Regions from separate parts of the Chromobacterium phragmitis genome, predicted to be linked through region 2. Evidence: riboswitches for the same ligand, from Rfam matches in the RefSeq annotation. Region 2 holds a riboswitch; the other holds the start of a gene.
The links. Region 2 has a riboswitch for thiamine pyrophosphate ahead of DK842_RS00730 (thiamine ABC transporter substrate-binding protein). Riboswitches for the same ligand answer to the same signal wherever they lie in the genome.
Positions count from the first base shown of each region.

Region 1: it holds a riboswitch for thiamine pyrophosphate, as region 2 does, so the genes downstream of both, thiC (phosphomethylpyrimidine synthase ThiC) here and DK842_RS00730 (thiamine ABC transporter substrate-binding protein) in region 2, are expected to answer to the same signal.

Region 1 covers NZ_CP029495.1:1,716,045-1,731,076, forward strand. The annotation lists gene DK842_RS08095 (ester cyclase) at 1-243, opposite strand, end outside; gene DK842_RS08100 (VOC family protein) at 409-780, opposite strand; gene DK842_RS08105 (winged helix-turn-helix domain-containing protein) at 910-2,118, shown strand; gene DK842_RS08110 (EthD family reductase) at 2,120-2,479, opposite strand; gene DK842_RS08115 (hypothetical protein) at 2,636-2,941, shown strand; gene DK842_RS08120 (PTS sugar transporter subunit IIA) at 3,039-3,608, shown strand; gene DK842_RS08125 (GGDEF domain-containing protein) at 3,676-4,803, shown strand; gene DK842_RS08130 (GGDEF domain-containing protein) at 4,800-5,948, opposite strand; gene DK842_RS24085 (aminotransferase class I/II-fold pyridoxal phosphate-dependent enzyme) at 6,021-6,596, opposite strand; partial or broken gene DK842_RS24240 (aminotransferase-like domain-containing protein) at 6,673-7,389, opposite strand; gene DK842_RS24095 (hypothetical protein) at 7,327-7,458, shown strand; gene DK842_RS08150 (FAD-binding oxidoreductase) at 7,594-8,640, shown strand; gene DK842_RS08155 (M24 family metallopeptidase) at 8,674-9,357, shown strand; gene DK842_RS08160 (gamma-glutamylcyclotransferase family protein) at 9,368-9,703, shown strand; gene DK842_RS08165 (DUF2789 domain-containing protein) at 9,777-10,016, opposite strand; gene DK842_RS08170 (sporulation protein) at 10,110-10,850, opposite strand; gene thiC (phosphomethylpyrimidine synthase ThiC) at 10,955-12,853, opposite strand; TPP riboswitch at 12,931-13,078, opposite strand; gene DK842_RS08180 (protein-L-isoaspartate O-methyltransferase family protein) at 13,402-14,061, shown strand; gene DK842_RS08185 (rhodanese-like domain-containing protein) at 14,064-14,390, shown strand; gene DK842_RS08190 (uracil-DNA glycosylase) at 14,502-15,032, shown strand, end outside.
Region 2 covers NZ_CP029495.1:143,902-158,933, forward strand. The annotation lists gene DK842_RS00685 (GNAT family N-acetyltransferase) at 1-453, shown strand, start outside; gene yidD (membrane protein insertion efficiency factor YidD) at 454-840, opposite strand; gene DK842_RS00695 (kinase inhibitor) at 997-1,542, shown strand; gene DK842_RS00700 (helix-turn-helix transcriptional regulator) at 1,542-2,342, shown strand; gene DK842_RS00705 (VOC family protein) at 2,357-2,761, opposite strand; gene DK842_RS00710 (MarR family winged helix-turn-helix transcriptional regulator) at 2,933-3,460, shown strand; gene DK842_RS00715 (ABC transporter ATP-binding protein) at 3,450-4,409, opposite strand; gene DK842_RS00720 (ABC transporter permease) at 4,384-5,949, opposite strand; gene DK842_RS00725 (GNAT family N-acetyltransferase) at 5,946-6,497, opposite strand; gene DK842_RS00730 (thiamine ABC transporter substrate-binding protein) at 6,564-7,580, opposite strand; TPP riboswitch at 7,631-7,725, opposite strand; gene DK842_RS00735 (DUF1800 domain-containing protein) at 7,850-9,295, shown strand; gene DK842_RS00740 (DUF1501 domain-containing protein) at 9,306-10,484, shown strand; gene DK842_RS00745 (substrate-binding periplasmic protein) at 10,536-11,324, opposite strand; gene DK842_RS00750 (hypothetical protein) at 11,448-12,275, shown strand; gene DK842_RS00755 (winged helix DNA-binding protein) at 12,363-12,872, opposite strand; gene pxpB (5-oxoprolinase subunit PxpB) at 13,022-13,684, shown strand; gene DK842_RS00765 (5-oxoprolinase subunit C family protein) at 13,684-14,610, shown strand; gene pxpA (5-oxoprolinase subunit PxpA) at 14,600-15,032, shown strand, end outside.

The DNA of each region.
Region 1 (15,032 bases), 1.6 Mb from region 2:
CTTGCGCGTCACCACCTTGCCGTTTTCCTCGATCTGCTCGTGGATATGCACGCGGATGTCGGACAGCGCCGAATGCAGCATGCCGGTGAAGAAGCCGGCGAAGCCGTCCGGCCCCGGCGATACGCCGGGCGGCGCCGAATGGTTGACGAAGTCGGGCGCCACCAGCTCGGCGAACGCCGCCATGTCTCCGTTTTCTATCACCTCGCGGTTGAAGCGTTGAATCACTGCCTTGCTGCTATCCATGAGATCGCCCTGGGTATTGGCGCCGGCACTCGTCCGGCGTCAGGTTGAATCGCCGGCCACCCGGCAATGACGTTGAATTAAACGACAAGCGCCAACTCATTTCAATAACATAAAAAAGACAGTGTTCAAGCTATTCGACATCATGGCGGCCCATCTCCGGGAAAGTCAAAAACTGTAGCTGCTGACCTCCACCAAATTCCCGTCCGGATCGTTGAAATACACCGAGGTGATGGAGCCCATCGCGCCGCTGCGGGTAATGGGACCTTCGACGATGGCCACGCCCTCGCGCTTGAGATGTTGGATCACCTCAGGCAACGGCACGGAAGCGATCAGGCACAAATCGCCGCAGCCTATCGTCGCGTGGTTGCGCGTCTCCTGGCCCAGGATCTGCAGATTGATCTTCTGGTTGCCGAAACGCAGCGCGCGGCGGCCGTTGCCGAAAGTCACCGCCTCCAGCTTCAAAGCGCGCTGGTAAAAAGCCGCAGCCGCCTCGATGTCGCGCACGGTCAGGACGATGTGGTCGATATGGCTGATCATGGCCAGCTCCGGATTGAACGAACGGGCTGTCCACACTGCCACAAGCGCGCGGCCTTGTCATGCTCGCGGCATTCCATGCGAACGCTTGCCGCTGGTATAGTCTTCATTCCATCTTTTCCTTCCCTGGCCATGACTTTCCATCTTTCGCTGCAGCAAGCCCGCCACCTGCAACTAGCCGCCCAGGGCCTGCTGAGCGCGCCGCGCCGCAAGGCGTCCAAGGCCGACGCGCTGGCCGCCGTCAGACGCATGGCGCTGCTGCAGATCGACACCATCAGCGTAGTGGCGCGCAGCCCCTACCTGGTGTTGTACAGCCGCATCGGCCACTACGACCCGGCCTGGCTGGACCAGCTGCTGGCCGAAGGCGCGCTGTTCGAATACTGGGCGCACGAGGCCTGCTTCGTGCCAGTGGAGGACTATCGCCTGCTGCGCCACCGGATGCTGAACGCAGAGGGGATGGGTTGGAAGTTCTCTCAGCGCTGGTATGAACAGCACCGCGCCGAGGTCGAAGCCATCATCGAGCGCATCCGCGAACGCGGCCCGGCGCGCTCGGCCGATTTCGAACGCAAACACGGTAAAGGCAATGGCTGGTGGGACTGGAAACCGGAAAAGCGCCACCTGGAAACACTGTTCACGCTGGGCCGGCTGATGGTGAAAGAGCGGCGCGCCTTCCAGCGCGTCTACGACCTGGCCGAGCGCGTGTTGCCGGACTGGGACGACGCGCGCGACCTGCCCGCTCCCGAAGACGTCCGGCTGGAGCAAGTGCGCAACAGCTGCCGCGCGCTGGGACTGGCCAAGCCGGCATGGGTGGCCGACTACTACCGGCTCAAGCGCGCGCCCTACGGCGAGATGCTGCGCGGCCTGGCCGACCAGGGCGAGCTGATCCCGGTGAAAGTGGAGGGCTGGAGCCACGACGCTTTCGTCCACGCCAGCCTGGCCGCCGAACTGGAGCTGGCGGCCGCCGGCAAGCTAAGCAGCGGCAATACCGCCATCCTGTCGCCGTTCGATCCGCTGGTATGGGACCGCAAACGCGCGCTGGAACTGTTCGGCTTCGATTACAAGATCGAGTGCTACACCCCGGCGCCCAAGCGCAAGTATGGCTATTTCACTCTGCCGATACTGAACCGCGGCAAGCTCGCGGGCCGGCTGGACGCGAAGGCCCACCGCGCGCAGGGCGTGTTCGAGGTCAAATCGCTGCACCTGGAGCCCGGCGTGCGCGTCAGCCAGCGGCTGGCGGACGACCTGTCCTCGGCGCTGCGGCGGCTGGCCGCCTGGCATGGAACCGGCCGCCTGGCGATAAGCCAGGCCCCGGGCGACCTGGCCGCGCGCATCCTCGCCTGAGCTACTGCGCGTTGGCGTACCAGCCGCTGACGCCCGGCTGGCGCTCGTCGCAAAGCGCGACCTCGCTGTACTGGAAGAGCGGCTGGATGTCGGTGTAGTTGGGAACATCGCCCATGATGCGCGCGGCCACCGGGCCGAAAGCCTGCTGGAAGGTTTGCACCGAGTCGCACAGCAGCGTCGCCTGCGCGACGAAGCCCGGCGTGCTGCCGGCCTCGGCGCCGGACAGGCCGCGGTCCACCCGCACGCCTTTCAGCGCATGGCCCAGCAGCTGCTGCACCATGGGCATGTGCTGGCGTAGATAATAATCAAAGTCGAAATGCGCGCCGGGACGCTGGGGATAGGTGACGCTGACGGTGATCATCGCGGACTCCGTGGCGGTGAGGGGAAACCACAACTTACCTCCAAACACCAAGATTGCCAATGTCATCAACATCGAAGGCCCGCCCTTGCGCCAGTTGGGCGGAACTTGCTGCGCCGCGGCCGCTCTGTAGCAACATCGCCACCAAAGGACCCCGCCATGCGCACCATGATGATCGCCGCCAGCAGCGCCTTGCTGCTCGCTGGCTGCAACCAGCAACAAACCGCCCAGCTGCAACAAGCCGCCTCCGCCGCCATCGGCAGCGTGCACCAGGGCGTGGATACCGCCAGCGCGCCGCTGGGCCAATTGAAGGAACAAGCCAGCGCCGCCTTGGGCGCCGCCAAACAGGTGGGCGCCGCCGCCACTCTGCTCAATCCGGAACTGAAGGAGCAGGTGGACAAGCTGAAGGAGCAGGCCTCGGCGATCAAGGGCGCGATCCAGCCGCCCAAGGACGCCGACCAATAGCATTGACGGCATTTTGACGCCCGCCGGCCGCATCTTTAGCTTCCGTTTAGCCTCGTCGGCCTAGCATGAGCCTGCATCCCCAAACAGGAGAAAGACCATGCAAACCCTGGCCGACATCTGCCGCCGCGGCGATATCCTGCTGGACGTGGACCTGGCGGACGAACGCGAATTGTTCGAATTCATCGCCCGCCAACTGGGCCAACGCCACGCGTTGAGCGCGCCGTCGCTGCGCGCCGCGTTGCGGCAGCGCGAACAAACCGGCAGCACCGCGCTGGGCCACGGCCTGGCCTTGCCGCATGCCCGCATCGAGGGCCTGGCCGAAGTCCGCGCGCTGTTCATCGGCTTGCGGCGGAGCCTGGATTTCCACGCTCCGGACGGCGAGCCTGTCAGCCGGCTGCTGGCGCTGCTGCTGCCGCGCGATGCCCGCGCCTGCCATCTGAAACTGCTGGCCGAAATCGCGCGCATCTTCGGCGAACGTCCTTTCCGCGCCGATCTGCAAGCCTGCCGCAGCCCGGAGCAGGTGGATAGGCTGTTCCAGCGCTGGTCCGATCCCGAGCCCGGCAACGATCCCCATTTTTTGCTGGACAGCAACCGTTACTTCCTCGACGCCGAAGCCAGCCTGCGCCCCGATTTCAGCGTCCGCCGCAAGGTGACCGCCCGCTTCTGAGCGTGACAGCGCGAAAACGCCTTTGCTAGGATGAAGCGATGGCTTCATCTCCCCGCGACAGGCTCGCATGTCCAATTCCCTTCTGATCATGGTGTCGCTGGCCATCGCCAGCATCGGCCTCATCACCTGGCAGCACAGCGTGCGCTCCGACCTGATCCGGGCCCGGCGCCGCTGGCTGCAGGCCTCGCTGCTGCTGGCCGCCGGCATGCTGGTGGAAGGCTTTGTCGAACCCGGCAAAGGCGAGATGGTGCGCCTGGCGCTGGGCAGCGCCATGAGCAACGCCGGCATCGCGCTGCAGCTGACCATCATCGCCCGCGTCACCGGGCTCAAGCCGCCGCACTGGCTGTGGCTGGCCGTGGGCGCCCTCTCGCTGCTGGACAAGCTGCTGCCCTACCGCCCGCTGATGTCGGTGCTGGAAAGCGCCGAGATCCCGCTTCTCTACCTGGCGGCGGCTTGGCTGTACCAGCGCGCCGAGCGGCTGGTCAGCCATAACCGCTTCAGCCCCACCGCACTGCTGTTCCTGCTGGGCGCGCTGCTGTTCGTCTGGCGCGACGCCGGCGATTTCCTGCTCCGCGCGCAGGGCCTGCCCGACAGCATCGACTACCTGGACCGCCAGCACCAGCTGGCGCTGACCTTCGCCGCGGCGGCGCAGATCTGCGGCTCGGTGGGTTTTCTCAACATCGTGCTGCAGCGCCAGCACAACCGGCTGGAAGACGCGGCCAACCTGGACCCGCTGACCGGCGCCGGCAATCGCCGCGCGCTGCAGTACTGGCTGCGCACGCTGGAGGCGTCGGTGGAGCGGGTGTGCGTGGTGATGCTGGACATCGACCATTTCAAGCTGATCAACGACCGCTACGGCCATCCGGCCGGCGACGCGGTGCTGCAGACGCTGGCCGAGCTGTTGCGGCAAGGCATACGCGAAAACGACATGCTGATCCGCTACGGCGGCGAGGAGTTCTGCTTGCTGATGCCGGATGCCGATGCAGACGACGGCGCTCAGGCGGCGGAGAGGCTGCTGCGGGCATTCCGCGCGCAAACGCCGCTGCCCGGCCATCCGGAGCTGCGCGCCGCCTTTTCCGCAGGCGTCCATGAATGGCGCTGCCGGCAGCAGGATTTCGCCGACGCGCAACAAAAAGCGGACCAGGCGTTGTACCAGGCCAAGCAGGCAGGCCGCGGACAGGTGCGCCGGCTTTAACGTCCGGCCGCCGGCGCCGCCTCCCCCTCATCCTCGCCCAGTCCATTCTCTTCCGCCTTGCCCGCCCCCGCCTGGCGGCCCTCGCGCAGCCGATTGCGCTGCTTCATCTCGTACATGCGCTGGTCGGCCATTCCCACCAGCGACTCGGGCGACAGGAACTCCTCCGGCCCGGTTTCGACGCTACCCACGCTCAGGCTGATGTCCGGCTGCAGACCCGCCAGCTCCGCGCGCAGCCGTTCGACGAAGGTTTCCTCCGCCTGCTTCTGGTCGCAATTGGGCAGCACGATGCAGAACTCGTCGCCGCCGTAGCGGAAGCAGCCATCCTCCACCCGCGTGATGCGGTTGATGATTTCGCCCAGGCTGCGCAGGATTTCGTCGCCGCACTGATGGCCCAGGCTGTCGTTGATCAGCTTGAAATGGTCGACGTCCAGATACACCAGCGTCACCGTCTCGTTGCGCCGCTGCGCGCTGCGCAGCACCCGGGTCAGCGTTTCGTCCAGATAGCGGCGGTTGAGCAGTCCGGTCAGCGGGTCAGTGCGCGACAGTTCTTCCAGCTGGCGGGTGCGCACCGCCACCTTTTCCTCCAGCGAGCGGGCGTACTGCTCGGACTTGTTGCGGGAGGTCTCGATTTCGGCCACCAGGCTGCGGATATAGGTTTCGAACACCAGCGCCACATCGAACATCACCAGCTTGTCCACCGCAAGCAACGTGTGGCGCCTGACCTCGATGTCCGGAATCAGCTCGCTGATCAGATTGGACAGCAGCGTCTTCAGCGTCTGCACCGCCGCCAGGTACAACTTGGGCTCGACGCCGATGCGCTTGTGCACCAGGCCGATGCGCAAGCGGTTGTTTACGTACTCCAGATCGTAGACGCCGCTGAACAGGTCTATCACGTAGCGGCGCTGGGCATTGCGCAGCCGCTGCAGCGTATCGGCGTCGCCGATCAGCAGCGCGATTTCCGGGGTGCTGGTCTGCAGCTCGTAAAAGCGGGCGACCAGCTCGTCCAGATGCGACTCCACCAAGGCGCCGGCGGCGCGCAGCAGCAATTCGTCCCGCGGCTCCAGCGCGAACAGCTGCTTGCGTTGCTCGATTTCGAAATCGGTGATGCGCAGCTGTTCCAACAGGGTCTGATCGGTCTGTTTCATCCCGCTCCCCAGAGCACGGTATCCCTTAAAGCTATATGCCATCGGGCTGATATTCAATGCCCTTAGCCGGAATCAGGCCTTCCAGTCAGCCGCTTGTCCAAGCAAGGCCCGCGCCAGTCTCGCCACGCCCTGCCGCAGCCGCGCCTCTTCCAGGTCGGCGTAGCACAGCCGGATGCCGTGCACCGCCGCGCCGTCGCCGGTGAAGTGGCTGCCGGGCAGGATCTTGAGCCCGTGCCGCCGCGCGTCGGCAACCAGTCTGTCCATGTCCAGGCGCGGGTCCAGACGCAGCCAGATGGCGAGGCCGCCGGCCGGCAGGTCGAATTCGGCCAAACCCGCCAACTCGGCGCGCAAGGCCTCGATCAACGCCTCCCGCCGCCGCAGGTAGGTTCGCCAGGCGCGGCGCAGGTGGCGCTTCAGTTCGCCGCTGCCCATCAGCTCCTCCACCGCCAGTTCGGTCACCGGATTGCCCTGGCGGTCGATCAGCAGGATCTGCTCCACGCAGCGCGCCGTCAGCTCCGCGTCCGCCACCAGATAGCCGACGCGCAACCCGGGCGCCAGCACCTTGGACAGCGAGCCGACATAGACCACGCGCCGGCCGCCGGCCGCCGGGCAGCGTGGCCAGCGGCGGCATCGGCCGATGGGTGAAATGGAATTCGTGGTCGCAGTCGTCCTCGATGATGCGGAAGTCGTAGCGCTCGGCCAGCGCCAGCAACTGCAGCCGCCGCTCGGCCGGCATCATCACCGTGGTCGGAAACTGGTGATGCGGCGTCAAATACACCGCCTTTACCGCGTGGCGGCGGCACAGCGCCGCCAGCGCGTCGGGCCGCATGCCGTAATCGTCCATATCCACGTCCAGGCACGACGCCCCCTGGGAACGGAAGGCCGCGCGCGCCGACGGATAGCTGAGCCGGTCCAGCGCCACCGCGTCGCCGGGACGGAGCAAGGCCTTGCCGGCCAGGTAGATGCCCATGATGCTGCCGCGGGTCAGGCAGATATCGTCCAGCCCGGCGCTCAGCCCCCGCTCCATCGCCAGCATGTCCAGCAAGGCGCGCCGCAAGCGGGCCTCGCCGCGCGGATCTCCGTACGACAGCCTGCCGGAGCGGGCGGTGGCCACCAGCGCGCGGCGGTAGGCGCGGCCCAGCACGTCGAAGGGAATCAGCCGCGAATCGGGCACGTTCTCGGAAAAATCGATCACATCCTCCGCCGCGTCCTCGCCTGCGGCGTTGCCGGCCGGCGGCAGCGGCCCGCCCGCGGCCTCGCGCAGCGGAGGCGGCAATGAAGCGGCGACGAAGGTGCCGCGCCGTCCTTCGCAACTGACCCAGCCTTGCGCCGCCAGCTCCTCGTAGGCCTGCACCACCGTCTTGCGGTTCACCTCAAGTTGCACCGCCAGTTCTCGGCTACCGGGCAAGGCGCTGGCCGGCGCCAGCCGACCGCGCTGGATGGCATCGGCGATTTGCTGGGCGATCTGCAGATGCAGGGGCAGGGCGCCGCCTCGCGCCACATTCAATAACAAGGGCCAGGGACGAAGCATGCCGCTCTTCCTTCCATCTGGACCGGTCAATTTATAAAAACTGGATGTTTTTACCGGTCCAGAGCCTGGCTAGCATAAGTCCATCCGCATCACGGGCCAAGACGGGAGGGCCAAATGAGCGACCATTATTTTTACACCGTATCGGACATCCAGCCGCTGGGGCCGCAAGCGCTGCGGCTGAGTCTGCGCGCCGACGACGGACGCGGCATGCCGATCCGGGCGGGCCAGTTCTTCAGCCTGCGCCTGCCCGACGGCGCCGAGCGCAGCTACTCGCTGGCTTGCGCGCCGCGCGCCGACGGCGGCCTGGAGGCGCAGATCCGGCTGCGCGACGGCGGCCGCTGTTCGGAATGGCTGCGCCGCGAGGCGCTGCCGGGCCAGCGACTGCGGCTGACCGGCCCCTACGGCGACTGCGTATGGCAGCCGCCGGCGCCCGAAGAGCGGGTGCTGATGCTGGCCACCGGCACCGGCATCGCGCCCCTGTACGCGATGCTGGCCGAGTTAGACGCCGGCGGCGGCGACTGGCCGGAGATAGACCTGTACTGGGGCGCGGACCGACCGGAAGCGTTGTATCTGGAGAAGGAGCTCGCCGCGCTCGCCGCGCGCCGGCCGACCCTGCGCTTCATCCCAGTGTTGGCCGCCGCGCCGGCGGACTGGGTAGGCGAGCGCGGCCGGGTGCAGCATGCCGCCGCCGACCGACATCCCGATCTCTCCCGCGCCAGGGTCTACGCCTGCGGCGCGCCGGCGATGGTGGACGAAGCGCGCCGGCTGCTGACCGAGAGCTGCGGCTTGCCCGAGGCTCGCTTCCACGCCGACGCCTTCGCCCCGGCCCAGCCTATCGCGGCGAGCGGCGCGGAAACGCTCGCCATCCGCTGGCGGCGCGAGGATGGCCAATGGCTGGCGCTGCCCGCCACCGCCGGCAGCCGCCTGGCCGACGCGCTGGCCGCCGCCGGGCTGGTGCTGCCGGTATGCGGCGGCCAGGCCGCCTGCGGCGCCTGCCGCGTCGCCATCTCCCCCGATTGGCTGGAGCGACTGCCCGAGCCGGCGCGGCGGGAACAGCGGCTGCTGGCCGCGCTGGACGCGCCCCATCCGCGACACCGGCTGGCCTGCCAGATCACGCTGCACCCGGGGCTGAACGGCCTGCAGGCCGGCATCCGCCCCTGAAACAAAACCCTGAAACCACGCAAGGAGAGCCACATGCAAAAAACCTGTCTGCCGCAAGAAGCCGTGGGCGCAGCCTACGACCGCGAAGCCATGCTTGGCGTTCGCCGCCGCACGCTGGACGCCGTGCGCGGCATCGCCGCCAACATCCGTCCCGGCATGCAGGAAGAGGACGCGGTCGAAATGGCGCGCGACACGCTGGCCGACGCCGGCATGCTGCGCGGCTGGCACGACGTCTACGTCCGCTTCGGCCCGAATACGCTGAAGACATTCGGCGCGCCATCCGACCCCGGCGTGGCGCTGGGCGAGGACGACATCTTCTTCATCGACATCGGTCCGGTATGGCAACAATGGGAAGGCGACGGCGGCGACACTTTCGTCACCGGAACAGACCCGGAGCGCGCCCGCTGCGCGGCCGACGCGCGCGCCATTTTCCACGAAGTCAGAAGCCATTGGCTGCGGCAAGGCGCCAGCGGACAGGCGCTGTACCGCTACGCAGAAGATTGCGCCCGCCGCCGCGGCTGGGAATTGAACCTGGACCTGTCCGGCCACCGGCTGGCCGACTTCCCGCACGCCGCGCTGCACAACGGCGCGCTGGCCGACTTTGACCACGCGCCCAGCGAATCGCTATGGGTGCTGGAAATCCACATCCGCCATCCGTCCAAGCCCTATGGCGCCTTTTTCGAGGACATGCTGCTGGACGACAGCCACTTTGAATGAGAAGACCGACATGCCCAGACTGTTCTCCTACGGCACGCTGCGACAGGAAAACGTGCAATTGGCCACCTTCGGCCGGCGCTTGAACGGCCAGCCGGCGCGGCTGGCCGGCTTTCGCCTGGAAAGCGTGGCAATCCATGACCCGGCAGTGCTGAGCGCCAGCGGCAAGGCCCATCACCCCATTCTCCGCCGCGGCGGCGCGCCGCAAGACCAGGTGGACGGCGTCGTGTTCGAACTCAGCGACGCGGAGCTAGCCCAGGCCGACCGCTACGAGGTGGCCGACTACCGGCGCGTGGAAGCGGCGCTAGACAGCGGCGGGCTCGCCTGGGTTTACGTCGCCGCCGAATAGGCGCGGGCGCGGAAAACGGCGGGAGGCGGTTTATCCACAAGCCTCCGCCCGTTTTCGATTTTATCCACAGCCGCTAGGCTTCGCCTTGCTGCAGCAACACCGCCAGCTCATCCGCCGCCTCGCTCCATTCGGCGTCGCACTCCAGCGCCTGGCGCAGGAAAGCGGCCTGGGCCGGCGTCCAGAACGCGGCTTCGGCCAAGGCCACCCGCGGCGGCAGCGGATGGCTGGCGATGAAGGCGCGGATGGCTGCCGGCTCGTCCGGCAAGCCCAGCTGGCGGAACAGGCCGGGCAATAAATGGCTGCTGGTGTCCATCGCTGACTCCCTTGGCTGGTTTACCCCATCATGCTAGACCCCCGCCGCCGCTCCTGTCAGCGGCCAAAGCGGACTCTCTGGCCGACGCCGCGCTCACAGCCCCAGCCTGACCCGCAGTTCGGCGGTCCAATCCGCGTCTTCCCAATCCGGTTCCATCCGCAGGCTCAGGTAATGATCGTCGTCTCCGGCGTCGATTTCGATCAGCACATGGATGGCGCCGTAGCCGTCGGGAATGAAGGTGAGCTCGATCTCGTTCCAGTTCCAACCGGCGTCGCGCGGCCGCAATTCGAACTCCTGGTAGCAGCCCAGCGTGCTCGCCGCCTCGCCGGCGCGGACGGTGCCGGCCTCCACGTCGGCGCGGTGCAGCTCCCACCCCAGCCGCGAAAAAGCGCGCAGGATCGCTTCCATCTGCGGCGTGGGCTGAACTTGCAGCCTATCGTTGTCGGCCGCGTCGCGCGCCATGCCCAGCGCCAGATCGGTATGGATCCACACTGGCGGCTCGTCGCGCAACGCGGGGTGATGATTGACCGGAGTTTCGGCCGGCAGCGGCAGCTGGAATGGCAGCCGCCACTCGCAGCCGGCGGGAATCCGGCAGGGCCCGCTGATCGGCAGCCCGGCCAGCCACGCGGTTTCGCGCGTTTCCCGCCCCTCCCGCTCGCATTCCGTTTCGGTCAGCAGCAGCAGTTCGATCTTGGAAATGTCCTGGTCCACGCTACCGCCCTTGACCACGACCTCGCCGCGCAGAATCTCGCCCGGCCGCAGCCGTGGGTTGATCAGACGGGTGTCCACGGTGGCGCCGCCGATGCCGGCGGCCGCAAAAAGTGATTTCAACATGATTTTGTTCTTGGCAATCCGAGTGAAGGCGAGCCGGCGACAGACCGGCCCGTCGTCATCTTATGCCAATCAAATCCCGTGAAATACCAAAAAACGCTCATCACCTACACTTTGTCATACAGTTTGCCGCCGCCTTTGACGAACTCGATGGATTTTTCCCGCATGCCCTGCCGCAGCGCGTCCTGCTCGCCTATGCCTTGGCTGGCCGCGTACTCGCGCACGTCCTGGGTGATCTTCATGCTGCAGAAGTGCGGGCCGCACATGCTGCAGAAATGCGCCACCTTGGCGCTATCCTTGGGCAGCGTTTCATCGTGGAAGTCGCGCGCCTTGTCCGGGTCCAGGCCCAGGTTGAACTGGTCTTCCCAACGGAATTCGAAGCGCGCCTTGGACAGCGCGTTGTCGCGGATCTGCGCGCCGGGATGGCCCTTGGCCAGGTCGGCCGCGTGCGCCGCCAGCTTGTAGGTGATGATGCCCTCTTTGACGTCGTTCTTGTTCGGCAGGCCCAGGTGCTCCTTCTGCGTCACGTAGCACAGCATGGCGGTGCCGTACCAGCCGATCTGCGCGGCGCCGATGGCAGAAGTGATGTGGTCGTAGCCGGGCGCGATGTCGGTGGTCAGCGGCCCCAGGGTGTAGAACGGCGCTTCGCGGCACCATTCCAGCTCCTTGTCCATATTCTCCTTGATCAACTGCATCGGCACGTGGCCGGGGCCTTCTATCATGACTTGGACATCGTGCTTCCAGGCGATCTCGGTCAGCTCGCCCAGCGTTTTCAGTTCGCCCAGCTGCGCCTCGTCGTTGGCGTCCCAGGCGCTGCCCGAACGCAGGCCGTCGCCCAGGCTGAAGGCCACGTCGTAGGCCTTCATGATTTCGCAGATGTCCTCGAAGTGGGTGTAGAGGAAATTCTCCTGGTGGTGCGCCAGGCACCACTTGGCCATGATGGAGCCGCCGCGCGACACGATGCCGGTCATGCGGCCCGCGGTCATCGGCACGTAGGCCAGGCGCACGCCGGCGTGGATGGTGAAATAGTCCACGCCCTGCTCAGCCTGCTCGATCAGCGTGTCCTTGAAGATTTCCCAAGTCAGGTCCTCGGCCTTGCCATTCACTTTTTCCAGCGCCTGGTAAATCGGCACGGTGCCGATGGGCACCGGGCTGTTGCGCAGAATCCACTCGCGGGTTTCGTGGATGTTCTTACCGGTGGACAGGTCCATGATGGTGTCGGCGCCCCAGCGGATGCCCCAGGTCATCTTATCCACTTCTTCCGATATCGAAGACGTTACCGCGCTATTGCCGATATTGCCGTTTATTTTCACCAGGAAGTTGCGGCCTATGATCATGGGCTCGGATTCCGGGTGATTGATATTGGCCGGGATGATGGCGCGGCCGGCGGCCACTTCCTGGCGCACGAATTCCGGCGTGATCTCTTCCGGCAAATTGGCGCCGAAGCTCTGCCCCTTGTGCTGGCGCGTCATCAGCTCCAGTAGTCGCTGGTTGCCGGTGGCTTGCAGCGCGGCCACATAGGCGCGGCGGTTCAGGTTTTCTCGTATCGCGACGAACGCCATCTCCGGCGTGACGATGCCTTGGCGCGCATAGTGCATCTGGCTGACGTTGCGGCCGGCCTTGGCGCGGCGCGGCTTGCGCTGCAGATTGAAGCGCAGCTCGGCGAGCTTGGGGTCCGCCTCGCGGGCGCGGCCGTATTCGCTGGACAAGCCTGCCAGCTGCTCGCAGTCGCCGCGCTCGGCGATCCAGCCGGCGCGCAAGGGCGCGAGGCCGCTCTGGATGTCGATTCGCGCGGCCGGATCGCTGTACGGACCGCTGGTGTCGTAGACGTAGATGGGCGGGTTCTGTTCGCCGCCGAACTGGGTCGGCGTGTCGGCCTGGCGGATCTCGCGCATCGGCACTTGAATGTCCGGGCGGCTGCCGGCGACATAAATCTTGCGGGAGTTGGGCAAGGGCTGGATGGCGGCGGCGTCCACCACCATTTGCTTGTTCACGGGCGCGTTCATCGGGCGGGAGTCTCCAAAAGCGATGAAACGGCGCAAGGAGCGATCCGGCAAGGCCGGCTGCGGATATGGCGTGGCCATGGGGGCAGGTGACGCTTCCCTACGCCGGTATTATCCGGGTCAGGTTCCAAGGGTATTTCTCACCCGCGCTCCGTCATCCGCCGCCATCGCCTACACTTCGGTAGCCATCCGCGCCGAACGCCAGGCGCAGGACCCCTAGCGATGCCGTGTGAAGGTAAGGCAAATATGGGATAATCGCAAGCAATCTAGATTGTTGACAAAGCCTCTCGCCTTCGTGAAGGCTAGGCGCCCTTGCAGGTTTAAAAGGGCGGCATGCGTGCGAATTTTCAATTCGCTCAGCGGAGCGATTGGGATTCAATGGTCAGGCTGCGGACTCACGCGCTTATATGAAGAGGCCCGGCTCTGCCGGGTCCTGTAAAATCGCACCAATTTACTTTGTCAGCAGACTGTATCGTCATCACACGAGTCCTTGCCGCCGACGCTGTCCTCCATGGGCGGAGCGGACTCCCAGCCCTCCGGAGTTTAAGTTGATGGATTTCGAAAAAACCCGTTTCAACATGGTCGAGCAGCAGATTCGCCCGTGGGATGTTCTGGATACCAACGTGCTGGATCTGCTGTTTCACGTGAAACGCGAGGACTTCGTCGCCGACAGCCAACGCCAGTTGGCTTTCGTCGACACCGAACTGCCGCTGCCCAACGGCAGCAAGATGCTGCAACCCAAGATGGAAGCGCGACTGGTGCAGGACGCCACCATCCAGCCAAGCGACAAGATCCTGGAAATCGGCACCGGCAGCGGCTATCTGACCGCGCTGCTGGCCAAGATGGGCAAGCAGGTGGTGAGCGTGGAAATCGACCCGGCGCAAAAGGAACGCGCCGCGGCCAACCTGAAGAAAGCGGGCATCGCCAACGCCACCCTGGTGGAAGGCGACGGCGTGCTGGGCTTGCCGGAGCAAGGCCCTTACGATGTGATCGTGGTCGGCGGCTCCCTGCCCGTCGTGCCGCAGGAACTGAAGGACCAGCTGGCCGTCGGCGGCCGCCTGATCCTGGTGGTCGGCGATCTGCCGGTGATGGCTTGCAAGCTGATCGACCGCGAAACCGACACCAGCTTCCGCGAAACCACGCTGTTCGAAACCTGCGTCGAGCGACTGAAAAAGTTCGAGGCCGTCGAACCGGCCCGCTTCAGCTTCTGATCATGCTGCGCGAAATCACCGCCTCCGCCCTCGCCGCCCAGCTGGCTGATCCGCAGGCCAAGCGTCCGCTGCTGCTGGACGTGCGCGAGGGCTGGGAATACCAGCTCGCGCATATCGACGGTAGCGTCCACATCCCGATGAACCTGATTCCCATCCGGATGAGCGAGTTGCCGGACGACGCCACCATCGTCGCCATCTGCCACCATGGCATGCGCAGCGCCCAAGTGGCGCTGTTCCTGCAGAACGCCGGCTTCGACGACGTGATCAATCTGCAAGGCGGCATCGACGCCTGGTCGACCCAGGTCGATCCGGCCGTCGCCCGCTATTGAGCGCGCCGCGCCCCACGACACCGCCCCCGGGCGGTGTTTTGCTTTGGAACGAATCACGCCGCGCGCTTTCCAAATCACCTCAACCGCCCGCCAGCCGCTAAAGAGCCCTACATGCCTTCACTGAACTACCTCGCCCCAGCCTTCGCCCGCGTCCACCCGGATTGGGAGGCCGTGCTGCGACAGCCCGCCATCGCCGCCCGCCTGGCCGACATCGACCGCCAGCTGGCCCAGCAGATCGAGACCGGCAAAACCCTGTTTCCCCCGGCGCCGCAGGCCTTCAACGCGCTGAGCTTTGCCTCGCCGGCCGACGTCAAGGTGGTGATCCTGGGCCAAGACCCCTACCATGGCGACGGCGAGGCGATGGGCCTGTCGTTCTCGGTGCCGGATGGCATCCGCGTGCCGCCGTCCCTGCGCAACATTTACAAGGAGCTGGCGGCCGATCTGGGCCTGGGCGTGCCGGCCGGCGGCGATCTCACCCACTGGGCGCAGCAGGGCGTGCTGCTGCTCAACAGCGTGTTCACCGTCGAGCGCGACAAGGCCGGCAGCCATGGCAAGCTGGGCTGGCAAGCCGTCAGCGACGCGCTGATCGACGCAGTCAACCGCGACAACCCCGGCTGCGTGTTCCTGCTGTGGGGCAATTGG
Region 2 (15,032 bases):
ATTCACCGCTTCATCACCGAACTGGCCATCTACGAGCGGGCCGAGCACGAAGTGAAAGCCGGCGTCGCCGACATCGAGGCCACGCTGTTCGGCTCTGCCGCCAAGGCCCAGGCGCTGATGTGCAGAGTAGACGGCCAACTGGCAGGCTTCGCCGTCTATTTCTTCAGTTACTCCACCTGGCTGGGCAAGAACGGTCTGTATCTGGAAGATCTTTACGTAACGCCGGAAAGGCGGGGCGCGGGCGCAGGCAAGGCCCTGCTCAAGCACCTGGCGCGTCTGGCCTGCGAACGGGACTGCGGCCGTTTCGAATGGAGCGTGCTGGACTGGAACCAGCCCGCGATAGATTTTTATGAATCGATAGGCGCCAAGCCGCAGGCGGAATGGATACGCTACCGCTTGGCCGGCGACGGCTTGCGCCGCTTCGCTTACGGCGAGAACGCGGTCACCGCTTGATCAATCGCCGGCCTCCCGCTCCCGGCGGCGGCTCCGCCGCCAGTCCGGCCAAATATGCGCCAGGCATTCTCCGGAGCGGCAGGCCGCCTCTCCCCAGCACCCATCGCAACTTTCCAGGCTCAGGCAGTCCGGACCGCATGGCGGATCGCAATAGCCAGCCTGCCGCCGCCGAGCCGCCGGCATATTGGCCGCGGCCGAGCAACGCAGCAGACGCGCGCGCGCGATCCTGCAGCCGCGCCACGCGCCATAACGTCGTATCGCCCGGTACGCCAGCCCGGAACACCCCGACCGCCCGGTCGCGCCGCGGTAGGCGCAGCCAAAGCCCTTGCGCGGCGACAAATGCCGCTGGTACACCCGGATCAGGCTCAACGCCAGCCGTTTCAACATATGTTCTCCTCCCTGCGCGGGCATCATACCCATTCCGCAGCCGCGCTGCTAAAGTCGACGGCGAGCGCGCCCGCGCCGCCAACGAGCGTTTCGGCACAGCCGAGCCGCGCGCCGGCACTTAAGATGTGCCCACAACCTAGCCACAGGAGAACCGATATGCGCACCGCCTTGATGATCGCCAGCCTGCTCGCCCTGCCCCTGGCCGCCCATGCCGACGCCTTCAAGCTGTCCAGTTCCAGCATCGCCGACGGCAAGCCGCTGAGCCTGAAACAGGTCTACCGCGGCTTCGGCTGCGAAGGCGGCAACGTCTCGCCGCAGCTATCGTGGAGCGGCGCGCCGGCCGGCACCAAAAGCTTCGCCGTCACCGTCTACGACCCGGACGCGCCCACCGGCAGCGGCTGGTGGCACTGGACCGTGGTCAATATTCCGGCCAATGTCGGCTCGCTGCCGGAAGGCGCCGGCGGACAAGCCGGCAAGCTGCCGGAAGGCGCGGCTCAAGGGCGGACCGACTTCGGCGAGGCCGGCTTCGGCGGGGCCTGCCCGCCGGTCGGCGACAAGCCCCACCGCTATCAATTCACGGTATGGGCGCTGAAGACCGACAAGCTGCCGCTGGACGCCAACGCCAGCGGCGCGCTGGTGGGCTACATGCTGAACGCCAACGCGCTGGGCACGGCCCGGATCACCGCCACCTACGGCCGCTGATGTCCGAAATCGCCCACCGCGAAAGCCGTGTCGAGGCTGGCGAAGTCCGGGCCCGGCTGCCGCAACGGATCCGCCGGGTGCCGATATTCACGGCGACGCTGTGCCATGTCCGCAGCGGACGCAAGCGGATCTGGCTGGGCGAGCGGGACATGTCGGCCGGGGCGGAACAACTGATTCTGCTGCCGGCGGGACTGGAGCTCGACATCGCCAACCTGCCGGGAGCAGACGGCTATCTGGCCGACATGGTCAGCCTGCCGCAGGCTTTGCTGGACCGCTTCCGCCAACGGCACGGCCCCTTGCTGCTGCGCCAGCGCCCGGGGCTTGAGCTATGCCCCGCCATGGGCGCGCGGCTAGCCGCCGCCTGGCGTCTGCTTACCGACAGCCTGCGCGAGCAGGCGCCGCCGGAAATCCGCGAACATCACGCGGAAGGCGCGCTGCTGGCCCTGGCGCTGGACGGCGCCGTCGGCCCGCTGCTGCGTCCGGCAGCGCCGGAACTGGCGCAACGCCTACGGCAATTGCTGGCGCTGGACCCCTCCGCCGAATGGCGCGTGGAAGCCGTAGCCCGCCGGCTCAACCTGGGCGCGTCCACGCTGCGCCGCAGGCTGGCCGCAGAAGGCTGCGGTTTTCAACGCGTGCTGGAAGAGGTGCGCATGGGACATGCGCTGCAGCAGGTGCAAGCGGGCCTGCTGCCCATTGCCCGCATCGCCGAGGCTAGCGGCTACGCGTCAGCCTCCCGCTTTTCCGCCCGCTTTCGCCAACGCTACGGCCTGACGCCCAGCGAACTGCGGCGGACGCTCTGACATCCGCGCGCGGCTCAGTCGGCGCCTTGCCTCAGCTCCAGCAAATTGCCCGCCGGGTCCCGGACGAACAGCTGCTCCAGCCTGTCCGCCGCCACGCTGCGCTGGCTGAAGAAGGCGATGCCTCTCTCCTTCAGTTCCGCCGCCGCCTGCTCCAGGCTGGCCACCGTCAGCGCGACATGGTTGCTCACCGGGTCTTGCCCCTCGCCCTGCGCGTACGGCGACACGCCGTCATTGCCCATGATGTGCAGCTGGGTGGCGCCCGGCAGATCGAGGAAGCAGCCGGGCACACCGGGGATGCGCCAGCGCGACGGATCCGCCTCCAGACCGAACAACTGGCCATAAAAAGCTTGCAACGCCTCCACCTGATGCTTGGGCACGCTGAAGCCGACATGATGCAAAGCCTGCACTTCGATAGCCATCTCCGTTCCTTTTCCATGTGAAGCCGGCGCATGCCGGCGCCACATAATACGACAAACATATAATTAGTTAAACTAATAAAATATGCGGGAACGGAGTTCGACTCGCCGCGTCTTTTCAGCTAGCATCATCGCGGCCCATCACATAGCCACAACCCAGCCAGGCGAATCCTCATGGACGCACGACACCCGCAAGACGCCAGCGCCGCGATGGCGCCCCATCTGCAACTGATGGCGGACACCGCCGACGCCGGCACGCCGCAGGACGCCGCCGCCGCGGGCCTCTTGCTGCTGTGGCTGGGCGACGATGTGCTGCTGCGCCTGAACCAACACCTGTCGCCGCTGGGCATTTCGGAAAACAAGCTGCACGTGCTGCTGCTGTTCCGCCTGTTCGAAGACGGCAGGCTGGGCGCGGAGCCGCCGACGCCGTCCAGCATCGCCGATTATTTCGGCATCACCCGCGCGTCGGCCACCGGCCTGCTGGACTGGCTGGAAAAGCGCCGGTTGATCGCCCGCCACCCCCACCCCGCGGATCGCCGCAGCCTGCAGCTGAGCCTGACGCCGGAAGCCCGCTCGCTGCTGGAGCAGGCGCTGCCGGATTTCTGGCGCGCCTGCGCCGGGCTCACCGAGCACCTGGACGCTCAGGAGCGGCAGCAATTGCTGCGCCTGCTGGCCAAGGTGTGGGGACAGGTCAAGAACTGAGCGAGGAAAAGCGCAGCAAGCGTGATTCGTCGACGCCGACGCCCAGCGTTCCGCCGACGAACAGCGCGTCCCCCTGCCACTCGGCCTCCCGCGCCGACAGCATCAGCGCCAGCGGGCCGGCCTGGGCCTCCACCCTCATCCGCAGGCCGTCCGCCAGCGGCGTCAGTTCGACGATGCGCGCCGGCGGCTGATCGTCGCCCAGCAAAATCGCCCCCGGCGGCACCGCCGCATGCTCCAGCACGTTGTCGAAACCGATGAAGCGCGCCAACCAGGCATCGGCCGGCGCGGCCAGCAATTGCCGCGGCGCGGCGCATTGCAGCAGCCTGCCGTCCTTGAACACCGCCACCCGGTCCGCCAGCGCGAACGCCTCGTCGCGGTCGTGGGTGACGATGATGGCCGGAATGCCCGCCTCCCGCAGCAGCGCGCGGAATTCGCGCTGCAGCAGGCGGCGCAGATCGGCGTCCAGGCTGGAGAACGGCTCGTCCAGCAACAGCAGCCTGGGCCGCGTCACCAGCGCCCGCGCCAACGCCACCCGCTGCTGCTCGCCGCCGGACAGCGTCCACACCTTGCGCGCGCCGTGCTCGGCCAGGCCCACGCGGGCCAGCATCGCCTGCGCGCGTTTAGCCGCGTCGCGCCTGGAGACGCCCTGTTCGATCAAGCCGAACATCACATTGCCCAGCGCGTCCAGATGCGGAAACAGCGCGAAGTCCTGGAACATCAACGCGAAGCCTCGCCGCTCCGGCGGCACCCGGGACAAATCCTCGCCGTCGAAGGCCAGCGCGCCGCCGTCCGGCCGTTCCAGGCCGGCGATCATTTTCAGCAGCGTGCTCTTGCCGCAACCGGACGGCCCCAGCAGAGCCAAGGTCTCGCCAGCCGGCAATTCCAGCGACACGTCGTCAGCCACCACGCGTTCGCCGAAGCGCTTACTCAGGTTTCGCAGCGTCAGCATGGCCGCTCTCCTCCGGGCCGGCGCCGCCGGCGGTTTCGATGATCCAGAAAACAATGAGCGCCAGCAACATCAGCACGCAGGAGAGCTGCATCGCCGCGTCGGCGTTCGCTTGGCCGGGACGCCCCAGCCGCTGGTAAATCAGCGTGGTCAGCGTCAGCCACTCCGGCCGCGACAAAAACAGCGTGACGGCGAACTCCCCGACCGCGGTGGCGGCGGCGAAAGCCAGCCCGCGCCGCAGCGCCGGCTGCAGCAGCGGCCAGGTGACCCGGCGGAAAGTCCGCCACGGACCGGCGCCCAAGCTGCGGGCGGCGGCCCGCCAGTGCGGCGGCTGGCCGTCCAGCGACGCCAACGCCGCCTTGGCCACCAGCGGATAAGCCAGCAACGCGTAGGCCGCCATCAGCAAGCCCAGCGCCCCGCTCCATTGCGGATACAACAGCAGCAGGCCGAAGGCCACGCACACCGGCGAAGCGACGAAAGGCAGGAAGATGGAAGCGCGCAACGCCAGGCTGCGCCCGCAGGCCAGCGCATGGGCGAGGCCCAACGCGCCGGCGGCCAATACGGTCATGCCGGTGAAACGGGCGCTGTTCCACAAGGCCAGCCGGCTTTCCTCATCCCATAGCGCCAGCCAGGACGACTCCGCGCCCAAACCGCGCCACAGCACCGCCAACAGCGGCAAACCGCTGCACAGCAGCAGCATGGACAGCGCGGCGCCCAGCGCCATCCTCTCCCCCACGCTTTCCGCCGCGCGCAAGGGCAAGGGCTCCACCTTGGCCGCCGTGGCCAGCCGGCGCGCCAGGGCGGCGTAGACGGCGGCGATGCCGCCGCACGTCAGCAGCACCAGCAAGGCCAGCGCGCCGGCGTCGGCCAGATTCAGCTCGTAAGCGACCAGGGTGTAGATCTCCACCTCCAGCGTCGCGTAGCGCTGGCCGCCCAGCACCAGCGCCAAGCCCAGGCCGGAGAAGCAGTACAGGAACACCAGACACAGGCTGGACAGCAGCCACGGCAGCGCCGCCGGCCACTCCACCCGCCAGAATGCCCGCCAGCGTGTGGCCCCCAGCGTGCGCGCGGCGGCCAGCCGGCTGGCCGGCACTAGGGAAAAGCCGTCGCAGCCGGCGCGCACCACCAGCGGCAGATTGAAGAACAGATTGCCGTACAGCAGCAGCCACGGCGTGTCCTGCAGATCGACGCCGAACACGCCGCGCGGCCCGAACAGCGCCAGCACGCCCATCGCCGCCACCAGCGTCGGCATCACGAAGGGCAGCATCAGCAGCCGCAGCAGCAGCGCGCGGCCGGCAAAGCGGTAACGGGCCAGCACCCAGGCCAGCGGCACGCCCAGAGCCAGACACAGCAGGCAGCTGGCCGCGGCCTGGATCAGCGACCACAACAGCCGCCAGCGCAGGTAGTCATCGGCCAGCAAGGCGGGGTTGAACTGCAGGCCGCCTTCGGCCAACAATCGGGCCAGCGGCGCGACGGCCAGCAAAAAGAGAAAGGACAGCGGGAGTCCGGCCAGGATCAGCCGGGGCACGGCGGATGGCTTCAAACAAAAGCTCCAGGCAACGGCCAATCAGCCGTCAGCACGTCTTCGCAACCGTCGTCGTCGCGCACTTGGCCCACCTTGGCGAAGCCAAGCTGGGCGGCCAGCGCCTGCGACGGCAGATTGCCGGGTTCGATCGACAACACCAGCTTCGCCACGCCGCCGCTTTGCGCGGCCCAGCCGGCCATCGCCAGCAAGGCCTCGCGGGCATAGCCCTGGCGGCGGAATGCGGGATAGACCGCGTAGCCGAGCTCCACGTCGCCGTAGCCGTTCAAATAAGGATGGCCGGGCCGCGTGTGGAAGTTGATGTGACCGACCATGGCCAGATCGTCGCGGCGCAGCAAGGCCCGCACCGACCACGGCGCGTAAGCGGGCTCCGCCGCCATGTCGGCCAGCCGCATTTCCATCAGCGCCGTCTCCTCCATCCAGCCGTTGGCCGGGCGGCAGCCCAGCCGCGCCGCGGCGGCGTCGATGTCGCCGCATAGGCAGGATTCGAGAAAATCCGCGTCCAGATGGCGCAGGATCAGGCGGGGGCTGGCGATGTCATCGATCATGAATGAGCTTCCAGGTGAACTTGCCCGGATCATAACAGAGGCGAAACCGGGCAAGTCATCGCCGGATCACTGTCCTGACTTCAGCACCACCCGCGTCCAGCGGCCGACCCAGCCGCGCTGCTTGGCGGCCAGCGTCGCGCTGTCGGGGGTGTCGTGCGCGGCCGGTTGCTCGGCGTGCTTGTAGACCGGGTCCAACGGGATGTTGTCCATCGCCGGGTACATCCACATCCGCGTCGGAATGTCCTTCTGCACCGCGTCCGAGCGCAGGAAGGCGATGAACTGCCGGGCGAGCTTGGGCTCCTTGCCGCCCTTGACCAGCGCCGCGCCCTCCACCTGGCGGAACACCGAGCCCGGCAGCAGCAGATTGGCAGTCGGCGCGTCGGCCGGCTTGTCCTTGCTGTAGAACACCTCGGCCGCCGGGCTGGCGGCGTAGCTGACCACGATGGGCCGGCTGCCGCCGTTCTTGGAGAAGTCGGTGTAGTAGGCCTCGGTCCAGCCCTTGCTCACTTTCAGGCCGTTGTCGCGCAGCTTGCCCCACAAGGCGAAGGCCTTGTCCTCGCCCAAGGCATGGATGGTGGCGGACAGGAAAGCCAGGCCCGGGCTGGAAGTGGCCGGATTTTCCACCACCAGCAGGTTCTTGTAGGCGGGCAGCGCCAGGTCGTTCAGGGTCTTGGGCAGCGGCAGCTTGTTCTTGGCGAACCAGGCCTTGTCGTAGTTCAGCGTCACATAGCCGTAATCGACGGCGGCCGCGCCCGGCAGGCTCACCTTGCCGCCCTTCGCCAGCTCCGCCGGCAGCGGCGCCAGCGCGCCGGCTTGCTCGGCCTTGCCGATCAGGCTGTTGTCGAGGCCAAACACCACATCGGCGATCGGGCTGCCCTTAGTCAGGATCAGCTTGTTGACCATCTCGCCGGCGTCGCCGGCCTTGATGATGGACACCTTGGCGCCGGCCTGCTTTTCAAACGCGGCGAGCAGCGGCTTGTCGACGCTGAACGAACTGTGCGCGAGCACGCGCAATTCGGCGGCCTGGGCGGATAGGCCGGCCAGGCTCAAAGCGACGACGACGAGTTTGGGGAACAGCTTCATAGACAATCTCCGCGCGGTACGGCCACGGAGCAAGCAGGCAAGGCGGACGAGGTTCCGCTTCATCACGCTCCCTCCGCTGGCATGATCCAGATCAGGTTCTCAGGGTGTTTCTCAGCCCGTTTGCAGGGCACCCCCGGTGACAGGGCGACAGTATAGCCCAGATGCGCAAACAACTTAACACTCTGGCTGGTCCGCTTAATACCGGAGCGAAGACTGCCCTCTATGCTCACAATCAATCGCTTATGCAAACGGATTGCCGCGGTGAACCCATGATCAAAAGAATACTGCTCGCTTCCGCCCTGCTCGGCCTGCCGCTATGCTCGCTGGCCGGCATCGGCGCGGACGGCGCCCGCCACCTGCTGACGCGCACCGGCTTCGGCGCCAATCCTGCGCAGATCGAGGGGCTCGCGCCGCTCAGCCGCGAGGCGGCGGTGGACAAGATACTGGCCGGCGCGCGCACCCAGGCGGCGACGCCGCCGCCGGGCTGGGCCAACGAGCCGTTCGAGCGCCCCGGTCAACCCGGCCTCACCGAGGAACAGAAAAAAGCGCTGCAGCAGGAGCGCAACCAGCACGTGGTCGAATTGCGCAGCTGGTGGCTGGCCGAAATGCGCGACACCCCGTCGCCGCTGACCGAGAAGATGACCCTGTTCTGGCACAACCATTTCGTGTCGGCGCTGGACAAGGTGCGCTCGCCACAGATGATGTACCAGCAGAACCTGCTGCTGCGCCACTACGCGCTGGGCGACTTCGGCCAGCTCTTGCATGCCGTGGCGCGCGATCCGGCGATGATGCGCTACCTGGATACCGCCAATAACCGCAAGGACCAGCCCAACGAAAACTTCGCCCGCGAGGTGATGGAACTGTTCACGCTGGGCGAAGGCCACTACAGCGAGCAGGACATCCGCGAGGCGGCCCGCGCCTTCACCGGCTGGGGCCTGGACCGCGACGACCAGTTCATCGTCCGCCCGCGGCTGCGCGACGCCGGCGAGAAAGTCATCTTCGGCCAGCGCGGCGACTTCAACGGCGACGACGTGATCGACCTGTTGCTGCAACAGCCCAGCACCGCGGTGTTCGTCACCAACAAGCTGTGGCGCAACTTCGTGTCGCCGACGCCCGACGCCGCCACGGTCAACAAGCTGGCCGCCGACTTCCGCCGCAGCCATTACCAGTTGAAGCCCTTGATGCGCGCGCTGCTGTTGACGCCGCAGTTCTGGCGCAGCCAGGGCCAATTGGTCAAATCGCCGGTGGAGCTGACCATAGGCACGCTGGTGACTTTCGATCTCAATCCGCCGGACTGGCGAGTGATCGCCGGCCTGAACCGCCAGCTGGGCCAGGACGTGTTCGCGCCGCCCAACGTCAAGGGCTGGCCCGGCGGCGAGGCCTGGATCAACAGTTCCACCCTGCTCACCCGCAAACAGTTTCTGGACCGCATCGCCCGCGACGCCGCGCCGGCGCGCGACGCCTACGCCCAGGCCGACGGCAGCCTGAACGAAATGGCCGGCCGCGAGGCGCGCATCCGCCGCTTCGTCGGCAACAGGCTGAACTCGATGAAGCTGCAACCTGATGAATGGGCCGCCGTCTACGGCGTCCGCACCGCCGCCGACGCCGCGCGGCTGCTGCTGGCCGTGCCGCCGGCCAACCCCTTGCCGCCGAACGCCAGCGGCGCCAAGGCCATCGCCCAACTGCTGCTGGACCCGGCCTATCAGGTGGAATGAGGAGCCCGCCATGTTCAAACGACGCGAATTCCTGAAAGCGGCCGGCGCCGGCCTGATGCTGACCGTGCTGCCCAATCTGTCTTGGGCGCTGGCGCCCGCCGGCTACAAGCGCCTGTTGGTGCTGGTGGAGCTGAAGGGCGGCAACGACGGCCTCAACACCGTGGTTCCCTACGGCAGCGCCGACTACTACCGGCTGCGCCCCGGCATCGCCGTCGCCCGCGAGCAAGTGCTGCGGATCAACGGCGACATCGGCCTGCATCCGTCGCTGGCGCCGCTGATGCCGCTGTGGCAGGACAAGCAGCTGGCGCTGCTGCAGGGCGTCGGCTACCCCGACCCCAACCTGTCCCACTTCCGCTCGATCGAGATCTGGGACACCGCCTCGGCCAGCCAGCAATACCTGAGCGAAGGCTGGCTGACCCGGCTGTTCCATGAGCAGCCGACGCCGAAGAACTTCGCCGCCGACGGCGTGGTGCTATCCAGCCAGGTGCTGGGGCCGCTGGACGGCGGCGCGCGCGCGGTGGTGCTGTCCAATCCGCAAGACTTCGCCCGCCAAGCCAAGCTGGTGGCCGACCAGCCGCCCGGCCACGCCGGCTCGGCGCTGGAGCATATTTTGAAAGTGGAAGGCGACATCCGCCAGGCCGCCGCCAGCCTGGCGCCGCTGCCGCGCACCGCGCCGAGCGAAGCCCCCACCGCCGGCCCCAAGCCCAAGGGCGGCTTCGGCGTGGCGGTGCGCACGCTGACCGACACCCTGGCCCGCGGCGTGGACATCGCCGTCGCCCGCATCACGCTGACCGGCTTCGACACCCACGGCAACCAGCAGCCGACACAAGGACGGCTGCTCGCTGAACTAGCGGACGGATTGGCGCAGTTGAGAAGCGAGATGACGCGGCTGGGCCGCTGGGACGACACGCTGGCGCTGACATACGCCGAATTCGGCCGCCGCCCGCGAGAGAACGGCAACCGCGGCACCGACCACGGCACCGCCAACGTCCATTTCGCGCTGGGCGGCCGCGTCAACGGCGGCTTGTACGGCCAAACGCCGCAGCTAGCCGGCGTCAGCGAGGGCAATCTGCCGCACGCGATAGACTTCCGCCAAGTTTACGCCACGGCGATAGACGGCTGGTGGGGCAAGGACAGCCGCAACGTGCTGGGCGGCCGCTTCGCCACGTTGCCCTTGCTGCGCACCTGAGGCCGGCGCCTTTCGATCGCGCAGCGGCCAGCGGCGCAATGGCGCGGACGCTCAGGGATCGGGATAATCGATGGAGAAGTAGGTCCGGTACAGACGGCCCACCGTGCCATCCTGCCGCAACGTCTGCAGCGATTTGGCGAAGGCCTGGCATACGGACTCGGGCACGCTGCGTTTGCTGAACGCGTATTCGCCCTCTCCCGCCCGCCACTTTGGCGCCAGCGGCTCTATCCTTGGCTCCGCCGGCAAGCGGGCGAGTTCGCGCGGCGCGGTCGCCATCGTGGCCAGTTGCATGTCCGTGCGCCCCAGTTGCAACTTGCGCAGGCTGATTTCCAGCGTCTCGCTGATATCGACATGGACGTTGGCCGGCGGCGTCTTCAGCCATTGGTCTATCTGCGCGCCGTAGCTGTCTCCTCGCGTCACGCCCAGCCGCAACTCGCCTTGTCCGGCCATATCGCTGAGTTGGCGGATGGACCAGCGGCCGGCGGCGTCCCGCCGCGTCCACAACCTAACGATGGTGGGGCTGTAGCCGGGGGCGAAACAAGCAAAGGCCTCCCGCTCCGGCGTTTTCAGCGCCTGCATCGCAGCGTCTACCTGCCCCAGACGCAACTGCTGCATCGTGCGCGGCCAAGGCAGTTTCCGGTAAACAAGCTCGCAACCCAGCCTGTCCGCTGCCAGGTTCAGCAACTGCACCGCGTAGCCCGAAGGCTGCCCGCTGCGGCCCTGGTAATGATAGGGCGGCCACTCGTCCCACCCTACCTGAATCGGCTTGCCGCACGCCTCTCCGGCCACCGCCGGCAAGACCCGGCACGCCAGGAATGCGAAAAAACCGATGTACCGCACCGCAACCTCCCGCTCTCGGCAAGCGCAAGCGCGCTCCCCTACAATGTAGGATAGAATCCGCATGCCCATGGCTTTGGCGCGCCATGCAGGGCCAGGCAAACGAATACCAGCGACAGAGCGTACATGACTGCGAACAACACCAAGAGCAATGAACATCCCCAGCCGACGGAAGACATTCCGCTGCCGCCGCCGGAAAGCGAAGTCACCCTGGCCACTCTTGCCCTTCCTCTTGGCGAAACCATATTGACGCTGAACGGCGATGGCCGTCCCATCTACGGCATCCTGCAACGCAGCCGGGCGATGACCGCCCAGTCGGACTACTTCCGCTTGCAGTTTCGCGGCTACGCACGATCGGACGGCACTCACTGGCAACCGCTGGAGGGCGACGACAGCCGCTTTCATGCGGTTTACAACCTCGCCTGGGTGCGGGTGGACCGTCCCAGCAAGACCGTCACCTTCGGCCCCAAAGCCGGCGTGCAGGCCAGCCCCGGTCTTGCCGGTTGCGGCCTGGACACCTATTTGTTCGCCAACGTCATCGTATGGGCCAAAAGCGCCTGCCCCGAATACGCGATCAACCCCGGCATGATCACCATGGGACAAAACCATAGCGAGGAAGAGCGGCTGCAATGCCACGCGTTCTATGCCGGGCAAGGCTTCCAGTTCGATTGGCAGGACCCCTCGCAACGCACCGCGCTCTACTTCAAGGATAAGGTGAACAAGCTGCTGGGGGTGTGGAACAAGGAGGCGGTGAAGGAGTTCGGCGGAGAGGAGATGCTGAAAATGCTGGCCGGCCAGGATGAGGCCCGTTCCCAGCTTCAACTGCAGCTGGACAAGCTGGAAAGCGCGAACGACAGCATGAAGCGCGCGTTGCAGAAGGAAAAAAGCACGTCCCAGATTCTGACCGGCGTGCTGATACTGGCCGCCATCTTCGCGATCTGGGCCGTCATCTAAGCGCCGGCCCGATTCAGCTTGCCGTCGGCTCGTCCGGCTGGCGGTGGCCGCCGCCGGAAACGCATGGGGCGGCCACCGGCGCCTTTATCAGAATGAGGCTCCCGCCCTGGCCGCCTGGTCGTAAACGCCGGCCAGCGTGCGCATCAACTGGGCGATGTCGCCGATCAGCGGATTGGCGATGCCGCCGTCGCCCAACGTCGCCATCAAGCACTGCTCTCTCACCTGGCGATAGCGCTCGCACAACTGGCGGCCGCTTTCCGTGGTGGAGAACAACACCTCCTTGCCGCTTTTCTCGCTCTTCACATAACCCATTTTCACCAGCTTCTTCAACGCGTAGGACACTACATGGGTATCCTCCATGTTCAGCACGAAGCAGATGTCGGCCAGTTTCTTCTGCCTCCCTCTATGATTGACGTGATGCACCAGCAGCACTTCGGTCGGCGTCATATCCTTCTCGCCCGCCGCGGCCATGCAACGCACCATCCAGCGATGGAAAGCGTTGTTGACCACAGTCAGGCTGAACTCGAACTCCGACAGCTCCGGGCTGCGCTCGGAAACCAGATGCTGCGAGGACACGATCTTCGGCGAATCTTGCATCGTTGACACCCATTCTCTCCATATTGCGCCACCAAGCGGCGGCGAAGCCCATTCAAGACAAATTGACGAGAAATTCTCGACATTGCATCATCACCGCAAACTAACCCATTATCATAACCATATTCTGAATTCACGCCATCCCGCACGCGATGCCTTCCGACTCTCCCTCATCTCCCCTCATTCACTGGCTGGGCGGCCAGGCGCTGACGCTGGAGTTGCCGCCTCCCGCCACGCTGCACCTCCAGCGCGGCATCTGGCGCTTGGCCGAACAACTGCAAGGACATGCGGATCTTAGAGAAATCATTCCCGGCATGAACAATCTGACGCTGGAATTCCATCCGGGGACAAATCCCGCGGGATGGCCGGCGCGCTTGCGCCGTCTCTGGCGACAAGTCGACGCCCTGGCCGAAACCTCCCGGGAAGTGGAAATTCCGGTCCGCTACGGCGGCGCCTCAGGCCCCGACCTGGAAACCGTGGCTCGCCGTTGCGGCCTGGATCCGGCGGATGTCATCTCCCGCCATGCGGCAAGCCGCTACACGGTATTCTTCATGGGCTTCCTGCCTGGATTCGCGTACCTGGGCGGAATGGACCCGGCGCTGGCCATGCCGCGCCGGGACACGCCACGCCCCTGCGTGCCTGCCGGTTCCGTCGCGATAGGCGGCGATCAAACCGCGGTTTATCCGGCGGCCTCTCCCGGCGGCTGGCACATCATAGGCCGCAGCGACATGCGGCTGTTCGACCCCGCGCGACAGCCCCCCTGCCCGCTGCGGCCGGGCGATCGGGTTCGTTTCATTCCCATGGAGCTTGGATAGTGCTGGAAATCACCAAGGCAGGCCCGCTGGCCACCGTGCAGGATCAGGGCCGTTTCGGCTCTCGCCATCTCGGCGTGGGGCGCGCCGGCGCGATGGACGGCTTGGCGCTGGCCGTGGCCAACTGCCTGGCAGGCAACCCGCCTGACGCTCCCGGCCTGGAAATCACGCTTCCTCCCGCCGGTTTCCTGCTGCACCGGGACGGCATGCTGGCGCTGGCCGGCGCCGACTGTGCCGCCACCCTGGATGGAATGCCGGTATGGCCGGGCTGGCGCACGCCATTTCGCGCCGGACAGCGGCTGGCGCTGCAAGCCCCGCGCAATGGCATGCGCGCCTATCTGGCGCTGGATGGCGGCATCGACGTGCCCAAACTGATGGAGTCCGCCAGCACCGATCTGATGGCCGGCTTCGGGGGATGGCAAGGCCGCGCGCTGCGCGATGGAGACCGGCTGCCACTGGGAGAACCGCGGCTCTCGAAGCCGCGGCTGGGGGTCTGGCTGCCGCAACCGGGCAACCGGATCCGCATCCGGCCAGGCCCGGAGTACGCCAGGCTGCCCGCCCCCGACCGCGAACGGCTCTGGAACCACCCCTGGCAGCTCACCGCGCGCAGCAACCGCATGGGCTATCGCTTGGCGGGCCCGACGCTGCGCCTGGAGCAGCCCATGGAAATGCCGTCCCACGGCGCGTTGCCAGGATTGATTCAGTTGCCGCCCGACGGCCAGCCCATCATGCTGATGGCCGATGCCCAGGCCACCGGCGGCTACCCGAGGCTAGCCATGGTTCTCGCCGCCGATTTATGGCAATTAGGCCAGGCCAGGCTGGGGAGTCACTTGCACTTCCTCCTCGCCAGCCGCGAGGATGAAGTCCGGGCCGAACAGGAACTGCGGCGCTATCTGCGCCGAATCGAAAGGCTGTGCGATGAAAATTGATCTCAATGCCGACCTGGGAGAAGGCTGCGGCGGCGACGACGCCCTGCTCGACCTGGTCAGCTCCGCCAACATAGCCTGCGGCTGGCATGCCGGCGACGCGGCCTCCATGCAAGCCACCGTCCGACTGGCGATATCCAAGGGCGCAGCCATCGGCGCCCACCCCAGCTATCCCGACCGGGAAAACTTCGGCCGGCTCGAAATGCGCTTGCCGCTGGATGCGGTCCGGGCCGGCCTGCTGTACCAGTTGGGCGCGCTGGACGCCATTGTCCGCGCGGAGGGCGGCGTCCTGGCCCACGTCAAGCCCCATGGCGCGCTGTACAACCAGGCGGCGCGCGAACCTGAGCTCGCCCACGCACTCGCACGGGCGATACGCGACTTCAATCCTTCGCTGCTGGCTGTCGGCCTGGCGGGCGGCTGCTTCA